4 regions of the Pectobacterium atrosepticum genome follow, and region 1 is predicted to be linked to each of the others. Evidence: predicted binding sites of a transcription regulator. Region 1 holds the regulator's gene; each other region holds the start of a gene.

Region 1 (2,208 bases):
ACTATGGTATTACGCCGGATATCCTTACAACGGCTAAAGCGTTGGGCGGTGGTTTCCCGATTAGTGCGATGCTGACGACGGAAGAGATCGCATCGGTCATGACGGTTGGGGTACACGGCACCACCTATGGCGGCAACCCGCTGGCCTGTGCAGTGGCGGAAGCTGCGCTGGATATCATCAATACGCCGGAAGTGCTATCGGGCGTAGCGGATCGTCACGATCGCTTTGTCAGTGAGCTTGATAAAATCAACCAGCAGTATGGCGTATTTGATCAAGTCCGCGGTATGGGGCTTTTGCTGGGGGCTGAGCTGAAACCGCAATGGCATGGTCGCGCGGGTGAGTTCTTGGCTGCTGCAGCGGCTCAGGGGCTTATGGTGTTGATGGCTGGGCCGAACGTGATCCGCTTTGTGCCGTCTTTGATCATTGATGAAGATGATATTGCGCAGGGGATGGAGAAATTCGCTAAAGCTGTCGCTCAAGTGGTTAACACGGCGAACTGAGTTCACGTTATTTTGTGATAAACCGTTATTTGATAAACCATTTTTTTGTGATAAGCATTGTGCGATAAAAAAAAGCGTGAGGCCGAGGCTTCACGCTTTTTTATTGGTAGGGTATCGCGACAGGGGTTTAGCGAGTGCCGTAAACGACAATCGTTTTACCGTGCGCAGAGATCAGGTTCTGGTCTTCTAACATTTTCAGAATGCGGCCCACGGTTTCACGCGAGCAGCCAACGATTTGCCCAATTTCCTGACGGGTAATTTTAATTTGCATGCCATCTGGATGCGTCATGGCATCAGGTTGTTTTGCCAGGTTGAGTAATGTTTGGGCGATACGGCCAGTTACATCAAGGAAGGCGAGGTTGCCGACTTTTTCTGAGGTAATCTGAAGTCTGTTTGCCATTTGTGCAGACAGACGCATGAGGATATCTGGGTTAACTTGAATGAGCTGGCGGAATTTTTTATAAGAAATTTCAGCCACTTCACAGGCGGTTTTTGCCCGAACCCAAGCACTGCGTTCCTGACCTTCTTCAAACAGGCCGAGCTCACCAATAAAATCGCCCTGATTGAGGTAGGAAAGAATCATTTCCTTGCCTTCTTCATCTTTGATTAGCACTGCGACAGAGCCTTTCACGATGTAGTAAAGCGTTTCTGCTTTTTCACCTTGGTGAATCAGCGTGCTCTTCGATGGATACTTGTGGATATGACAATGGGAAAGGAACCATTCGAGAGTCGGGTCTGTCTGCGGTTTGCCGAGAACCATTCGCTATCATCCTCTGTTGTAATTCACTGCGCAAATTACAGGGGTCAGAGTTCCCTGTACGGCGTGTTTAACTGCTAAAAAAATAAAATTCAGTCTAGGCAGAATGACGTCAGGGAATATACTGGAACCACTGTACCCTTGGTTTTTCGGTTGCTGCTTTGCCGCACCGTAAACGTGGCTGGGTATTTCTGGCTACGTCATCATCTTCTTCGTTTCTGGGTTTGTCCAGAAAAGGTCTATTCTATTTTCGTTTTAACACAGCTTTAAGGATGTGTCTTGTGTTGTCTCGCTTCAGCATGACAAAGCTCTGATTAACGCTGGTTTTTGTACAGTAACGGTATAAATTTTCAAAAAAATTTTAGTGGAGAGACATCATGCAGGCTCGGGTAAAATGGGTTGAAGGCTTAACGTTTTTGGGCGAATCCGCATCAGGACATCAGGTATTGATGGACGGTAATTCTGGCGATAAAGCGCCCAGTCCGATGGAAATGGTGTTGATGTCCGTAGGGGGATGCAGCGCGATTGATGTGGTGTCGATTCTGCAAAAGGGCCGTAACGATGTGGCGGATTGTGAGGTGAAATTAACCTCAGAGCGTCGGTCTGAAGCGCCGCGCTTATTTACCCATATCAATCTGCATTTTATCGTGACGGGGAAAGGGCTGACCGATAAAGCTGTCGAGCGGGCTGTCGAGCTGTCAGCGGAAAAATACTGCTCTGTGGCATTGATGCTGGGCAAAGCCGTTGAAGTGACGCACAGTCACGAAATTAGAATACTGCCGTAATTCCTTTCTCTGAGCATTAATGCTGGTCGCTTAAGCCCGTGTATCTCGATGCTTAAACGATTGGCATTATCCTCTTGGCACGTCTTGCCGTGCTCAGTGTCGGTTATTCGATCGTTTTCCCTTCTATCAACCGCTGCACCAGCGGTGCCATGATTAATTCCATTGC
Region 2 (2,208 bases), 2.0 Mb from region 1:
GCCACAATCATCTCGTCGTCGCACTGCACGCCCGTGACGCTCTGCCCTTCAACCCGCAGTTGACGGACGTTACGCCCCAGTTTAAACGTGACACCAGCCTCAGCGGCCATCGCTGCCAGTTGGCGGGTGAACAGTTGGCAATCGCCCGTCTCATCGTGTGGTAAACGCAGCCCGCCAGTCAGTGTCCCGACTACATTCGCCAACGCGGGTTCAATCGAGGCCAGCTCATGGCGAGCCAACAATTGATACGGTACGCCAGCCTCTTCCAGCACGGCGATATCCCGTGTCGCATTGTCATATTGCTGTTCGGTGCGGAACAGTTGCAGCGTTCCACCTTGTCGACCTTCGTACTGGATACCCGTATCTCGCCGCAGCTGTTGCAAGCAGTCACGGCTGTATTCAGCCAGACGCACCATCCGCGCTTTATTGGTTTTATAGTGGCGCGCATCGCAGTTAAGCAGCATTTGCCACATCCAACAAAGCTGTGCAGTCGTGAAGTCAGGCCGAATGGCCAACGGCGCATGGCGCTGGAACATCCATTTTATCGCTTTCAGCGGTATTCCCGGTGCAGCCCAAGGCGCGGCATAGCCGGGGGAAATCTGTCCGGCATTCCCGGCGCTGGTTTCCAACGCAGGCTCCGGTTGTCTGTCGATAACGGTGACATCATGCCCTGCCTGCGCAAGATACCAGGCGGTACTGACGCCAACTACACCACTTCCCAGAATCACAACCCGCATGCTACCGCTCTCCCTTTCTTTCCGTAAAAGACCGTCTAATCTGCTGGAAAAATGCTTATTTAATGGAATAAAACACTAGTTAAAAGGTAAAACTGAAGACTACTCTAGCATTTGGGAGGGAATTGTCACTCGTCTCAGCGATAACATTTATCTATCGTCGTCTTTTATATCTTCGATTCATCATTGAGATCGTAACGAAATAACTGTGAAACTATTCACAAAATACGTATTCGTTTTTTAGCAGAAAAGGTCAGGGGAAATAAAAAAGATGAAGATGTTAAATCCTAAATTAATTAACAAGTTAGTCAGGTTGCTTATTTTTAAATTGTGATAATCATCACAACAATAAAGTCAATAACATCACTGTCAAGACATACCCTTCCATAGTTAAATACAAATTTGAGACATTCATCAAAAAAACGCCTTATCAGTTTAATAACATTGTGTTCACAAGATGGTTATTCATATTGTAGAGGCGATGATGAAAATTGGACTAGTTATTAGCGGCGGCGACGTTAGCGGAATAAATAACTTCATCTTTCAGGTGAATAGAATGACTGCCTCTGACATCGTCATTTTCGATGGTGGAATTAATGGCCTTATCGATAACTGCTGCAAAGTTCTCACCCGCCGCGATCTGGTGGATTATTCACTCTCATCAATGCCCTTGGTTACATCAGGGAGAAAAACCGGGAAATGTAGAAAAACAGACTACGAGAAAATCGTCAAAAATATCCAAAAACAAAAGCTCGACTCGCTCATTATGGCCGGTGGAGATGGCTCGTTCCAATTTCTAAAAAAATTAAGTTGCTATGGTATTCATTGCTACGGTGTAGGAATGACGATTGATAATGACATCTCAGGAAATAGTTACACTATTGGTTTTTCTACCGCCTGCGAACAGGTAATGAGTGAGGTGGAAAAATTGCGCAATACGGGCCGTGGATTGCAAGGTCGGGTATTCATGATTGAATTACTCGGTGGTTATTGCGGCGAGTTAACATTACAGGCGGCATTAAAGAGCAATGCAGACATCGCACTCATTCCGGAGTCACCGTGGGATATTGATGCGTTATCACAATGTGTTCTGGATAAAATCGCAGAACAAAACAGCGTGATCATTTTATGTTCTGAAGGCTACACCCATGAATATACTCCCGGCTTTCAGGGCGCTATCGACACTATTATCAAGAAACTCGAACATAAGATTGGAATCCGTATCCGAAAAACAATTTTAGGATATGGCTTACGAAATGGCGCGCCCACTGGGGAAGAAATTATTCAGGGCACCCTGTTAGCAGAAGAAGTGGTTCGGTGTATTAATGCCGGACTGACTAATAAGATCATCATTATCAATAATAACAACAAAGCGATTCCTATCGACTTGGAGGACTCCGAACGACGTTTGGTTGATATCGAAAGTCATTTTTATAAGCTCGCGAAATCTCATCATCTTATATGAGGTAATTAT
Region 3 (2,208 bases), 1.1 Mb from region 1:
CGACAAGTCCGATTCTGCCATGATACTTTGGCAGGATATTACTTGCGCGTAGAGTAGATTGGGTCGCCTCATCTTGACGGGCTTAATCTTAGCGGAGAAAAGCGACGTGCCTTCTGAACAACACCGTTTTATCGATACCCACTGTCATTTCGACTTTCCCCTATTCTATGATGATGCACCGGAAAGCTTGCGTCTGGCGCAAGACGCTGGGGTTGAACGCATCATTATTCCTGCCGTAGCTTCCCAGCATTTTGAACGCGTATTGATGCTCTCTCGCACCTACTCTCCGCTTTACGCCGCACTTGGCCTTCACCCGCTTTATATCGCCGAACATCAAGAGAACGATCTGCTTCGTCTGGAAGAGGAACTGCGTCAATTGCCTGCCAGACTGGTGGCGGTTGGTGAGATTGGATTGGATCTCTATATGCCGGAGCCGCAGTTCGAGCGACAGCTTACCTTTCTTGAGGCTCAGCTTCGGCTGGCGAAAAAATACGATCTCCCAGTGATCCTGCACTCGCGACGCAGCCACGACAGGCTGGCGCAATTACTTCGACGTATTGAGGTGCCGTGTACAGGTGTGGTTCACGGATTTGCGGGCAGTCTGGCACAGGCGCAAGCCTTTATCCGGCTGGGTTATTACATCGGCGTAGGAGGGACAATTACTTATGACAGAGCGAATAAAACGCGTCAGGCGATCGCGCTGCTGCCGTTAGATCGGCTGCTGCTGGAAACTGACGCGCCCGATATGCCGATGAGTGGCTATCAGGGCCAGCCAAACCGGCCTGAACGTATTTCGTGTGCGTTTGAAACGCTGTGTGCGCTGCGAACGGAGCCGCCTGAAGAGATTGCAGAGGCGCTCTTGCAGAATTCGCTCAGGCTATTTGGGCGACGGACTCCAGAGTAACGCCGCTACCCGTACGCCACTATCATTCCCCAATCGCTCTGCTTCTGCTTTTCTCTTATTTCTGTGCCACAACAGACAGAACAGCCATTTCGATTTCATATACCAACCATGTAATTGTGACGAAGATCACTTTTTGGTGTTTTGGACTGTTCGATGTTGTATGTATTTGTGACATAAATTAGCGACCTTCACGGGCCACTCTTTATAATCAGCTCGCCAGCTTGTGCTTACCGTTCTGGCGAAATGATTTTTTATTATGCACTCACTTTTTTCACGCGTTATAGGGAACTGCACATGCAACTCGTTATGAGTCTCATCGGCATGATTGTTTTGATACTGTGCGCGGTTATGTTGTCCAATAACCGTAAAGCTATCAGATTGCGCACCGTAGCCGGTGCTTTCATTCTTCAGATCGGTATCGGCGCGCTGGTGCTGTATGTACCAGTAGGGCGCAAGATTCTGGAGGGTTTGACGGGTGGTGTAGCAAACGTTATCTCCTACGGAAATCAAGGCGTTTCGTTCATGTTTGGCGGTTTGGTCTCCGACAAAATGTTTGAGGTATTTGGCGGTGGCGGGTTTGTTTTCGCGCTCCGCGTATTGCCGATTATCGTCTTTTTCTCTTCCCTTATCGCTGTACTGTATTACATAGGCGTTATGCAATTGGTCATCAAGGTACTTGGTGGTGGATTGCAAAAACTGTTGGGAACGTCCCGTACTGAATCGCTCTCTGCGACGGCCAATATCTTTGTCGGCCAAACTGAAGCACCGCTGGTGGTTCGTCCGTATATTGCCAACATGACGCAATCAGAGCTGTTTGCGGTGATGTGTGGCGGTCTGGCATCGATTGCCGGTGCCGTGATGGCGGGCTATGCCCAGATGGGCGTGCCGTTGGAATACCTGATCGCTGCCTCCTTCATGGCTGCACCGGGCGGGTTACTGTTTGCCAAACTGATGGTGCCAGAAACAGAAAAAACGCACGACCATGATGAAATGGTTGGGTTTGTTGATGAAGACGAGCGTCCGGCTAACGTTATCGATGCGGCGGCAAGCGGTGCAGCTTCTGGTATGCAACTGGCCCTGAATGTGGGTGCGATGCTGCTGGCATTTATCGCCTTGATCGCTGTGTTGAACGGCATTCTGGGCGGCATTGGCGGCTGGTTTGACTATCCGCAACTGTCGCTGGAAATGATTCTGGGTTGGTGCTTTGCACCCGTTGCGTTCCTGATCGGTATTCCCTGGAGTGAAGCGACTGTTGCGGGTTCGTTCATTGGGCAAAAACTGATCGTCAACGAGTTCGTCGCGTA
Region 4 (2,208 bases), 1.1 Mb from region 1:
ATGTTGTCCAGTTCAAGCTCGTGGACGGATTCATAGCTGTGGCGATCGTGCGCGGAGACATAAAACATATCGCCGCGGGTAATACGGTAAGGCACATCGTTCCAGAGGTGCAGACCATTGCCCCGCCAGACGATCACCAATTCGTCGAAATCATGATGATGCAGAGGAAATACCGGCTGCGGATGGCGTTCGGCAACCATCACAGCATTCTTGTCAGTCAGGAAATAGTCTTCAGTCTGTAATTTCAAACCCCGAATTGCTGTCGCCATTCCCTCACCCGCAGTTGCTGTTACCTACTCTTCACGAGAAAACGCCTGATGGCGTAGTGACTTAGGTGCCTGCGAGAATGCCTTGCGGAATTGCGTCGAGAAGTGATTGCTGTCGCTAAATCCACAGGCGTGAGCAATAGTGGTGATGGAATCATCACTCTGCTGCAACCGCCGACGAGCCTCCAGTAATCTTAACCGATTCAGATACCGTTGTGGTGTCATACCCGTATGTTGTTTTAACTGGCGGTGTAGCGTACGCAGCGGCAGCGAGAACTGGTCAGCCAAACCGCCCCAGTTAACTTCTTCGCTGTAGTTATTTTGTAGCCACCCCAGCAGCGCCTGTACCCCTTGGCGCTCCGAGCCGTTACCCTCCGTCTGGAAACAGTGTTGACGCAGTTGCACCAGAATTTGCAGAAATAGGCTTTCGCTCGCGGCAATCGCCTCCGGCGCATCGCTCTGCGCCAGCCCTGCCAGGCTGTTCAGCGACTGTTTCAGCTGTTGCATCCCCGCCGCATTCACCTGCCACTGCCCTTGCCACTCGCCGTTCGGTCCATACGGCAAAAATGCCGCGATATCAGACAGGAAGCGGAAGCCACGCGGCGAGCGGTACAGCATGTTGGTCAGGCACAGCCCTTCAACATCTTCAAACAGATGCCGATCGTTATCGCGAACAAAGAACACCGACCCGCTGCACAGCGCATAGGGTTGATCGTTAAACACATGGACGCCTGCGCCCTGCTCCACCAGTACTATTTCCCAAAAATCATGATAGTGCTCAGGAAAGGCCGTCTGTGGGGTACGAGGCTCTACCGCGACCGTCACGGCACGCGAAGTAAAAAAATCATCACCACGAAGTAACGTCATTTCGGTTCTCCATTCAGCCTTTGAAAAAGAGTAGTCAGAAGCAACAAAACCGACCTTAAAATACCGTCACCCTCGCGCCGTCTGGCTGCTCTTTTTTTAAGATCGCACCGCCAAATTGATTGAACTGTGGCAAGGATCACACCGCCTTTTCCCTGTTTTTTACAGGGTTATTTTCTGAATAATTTCCCAGACTGTGAGCCCTTTCACGGTCAGCTTTGTCATTTTGCCAACCACCTGTTTTAGGTGGCACTCATCGGAAGGTGGCTTCTGTTACCGCTCTTTACACTGCAACACATCCAACAAAAGGAGTGCGGCTATGGCGGTGAAGAATATCGTGGCGGTGGATTTAGGGGCATCCAGTGGTCGGGTCATGCTCGCAACCTTCCACACCGCAACGCAGCATCTGACGCTGAAAGAAATTCACCGTTTCAGCAATACACTGGTTTTTCAGGACAACCATCACCAGTGGGATCTCGTCGCGCTGGAACGCGACATCCTCACCGGATTGCAGCAAATTGATGCCATGGGTATCGCTCCCGATAGCATTGGGGTCGACAGCTGGGGCGTGGACTATGTGTTACTCGATAAAAGCGGGCAACGTGTCGGTCTGCCGTATTCCTATCGCGATCACCGCACTGACGGCGTAATGGCCGCCGTTACTGCCGAACTGGGTTGTGAAGCTATCTATCAGCATACTGGGATTCAGTTCCTGCCGTTTAATACGCTGTATCAGCTCAAAGCGCTGTGCGACGCTCCTCCTGACGATTTGGATAAAGTGGAACATCTGCTGATGATCCCCGACTATTTTCACTATCGCCTCACGGGGAGTCTGGTCTGTGAATATACCAACGCCAGCACGACCCAACTGCTTAATCTGGAAAAGAAAACCTGGGACGGCGAACTGCTGGACTATCTGGGCGTCCCGCGCCGCTGGTTGAGCGATCCGGTGCAGCCGGGGCACGCCGTCGGAAACTGGACAGCGCCGAGTGGTCGCCAGATTCCCGTCACCGCCGTCGCGACGCACGATACCGCCAGCGCGGTGGTCGGTGCACCGTTGCAGAGCCGCGACAGCGCC

Evidence for each region. Region 1 encodes CRP, which controls carbon source genes, mostly activating them, when cyclic AMP is high. Its sites were predicted from a motif close to ATGTGANNNNNNTCACAT; they were not measured.
Region 2: a site for CRP is predicted at 1,063-1,080, ahead of GZ59_RS10635 (6-phosphofructokinase). Genes of this name have one in related genera too.
Region 3: a site for CRP is predicted at 1,019-1,036, ahead of GZ59_RS02375 (NupC/NupG family nucleoside CNT transporter). Genes of this name have one in related genera too.
Region 4: a site for CRP is predicted at 1,258-1,275, ahead of rhaS (HTH-type transcriptional activator RhaS). Genes of this name have one in related genera too.

Annotation. Positions count from the first base shown of each region.
Region 1 is NZ_CP009125.1:4,433,843-4,436,050, reverse strand. It holds gene argD (bifunctional acetylornithine/succinyldiaminopimelate transaminase) at 1-500, shown strand, start outside; gene crp (cAMP-activated global transcriptional regulator CRP) at 628-1,260, opposite strand; gene GZ59_RS19770 (OsmC family protein) at 1,635-2,042, shown strand; gene GZ59_RS19765 (phosphoribulokinase) at 2,146-2,208, opposite strand, start outside.
Region 2 is NZ_CP009125.1:2,414,386-2,416,593, reverse strand. It holds gene GZ59_RS10640 (D-amino acid dehydrogenase) at 1-806, opposite strand, end outside; gene GZ59_RS10635 (6-phosphofructokinase) at 1,219-2,199, shown strand.
Region 3 is NZ_CP009125.1:527,913-530,120, forward strand. It holds gene GZ59_RS02370 (TatD family hydrolase) at 107-904, shown strand; gene GZ59_RS02375 (NupC/NupG family nucleoside CNT transporter) at 1,199-2,208, shown strand, end outside.
Region 4 is NZ_CP009125.1:497,163-499,370, reverse strand. It holds gene GZ59_RS02230 (helix-turn-helix domain-containing protein) at 1-269, opposite strand, end outside; gene rhaS (HTH-type transcriptional activator RhaS) at 294-1,133, opposite strand; gene rhaB (rhamnulokinase) at 1,450-2,208, shown strand, end outside.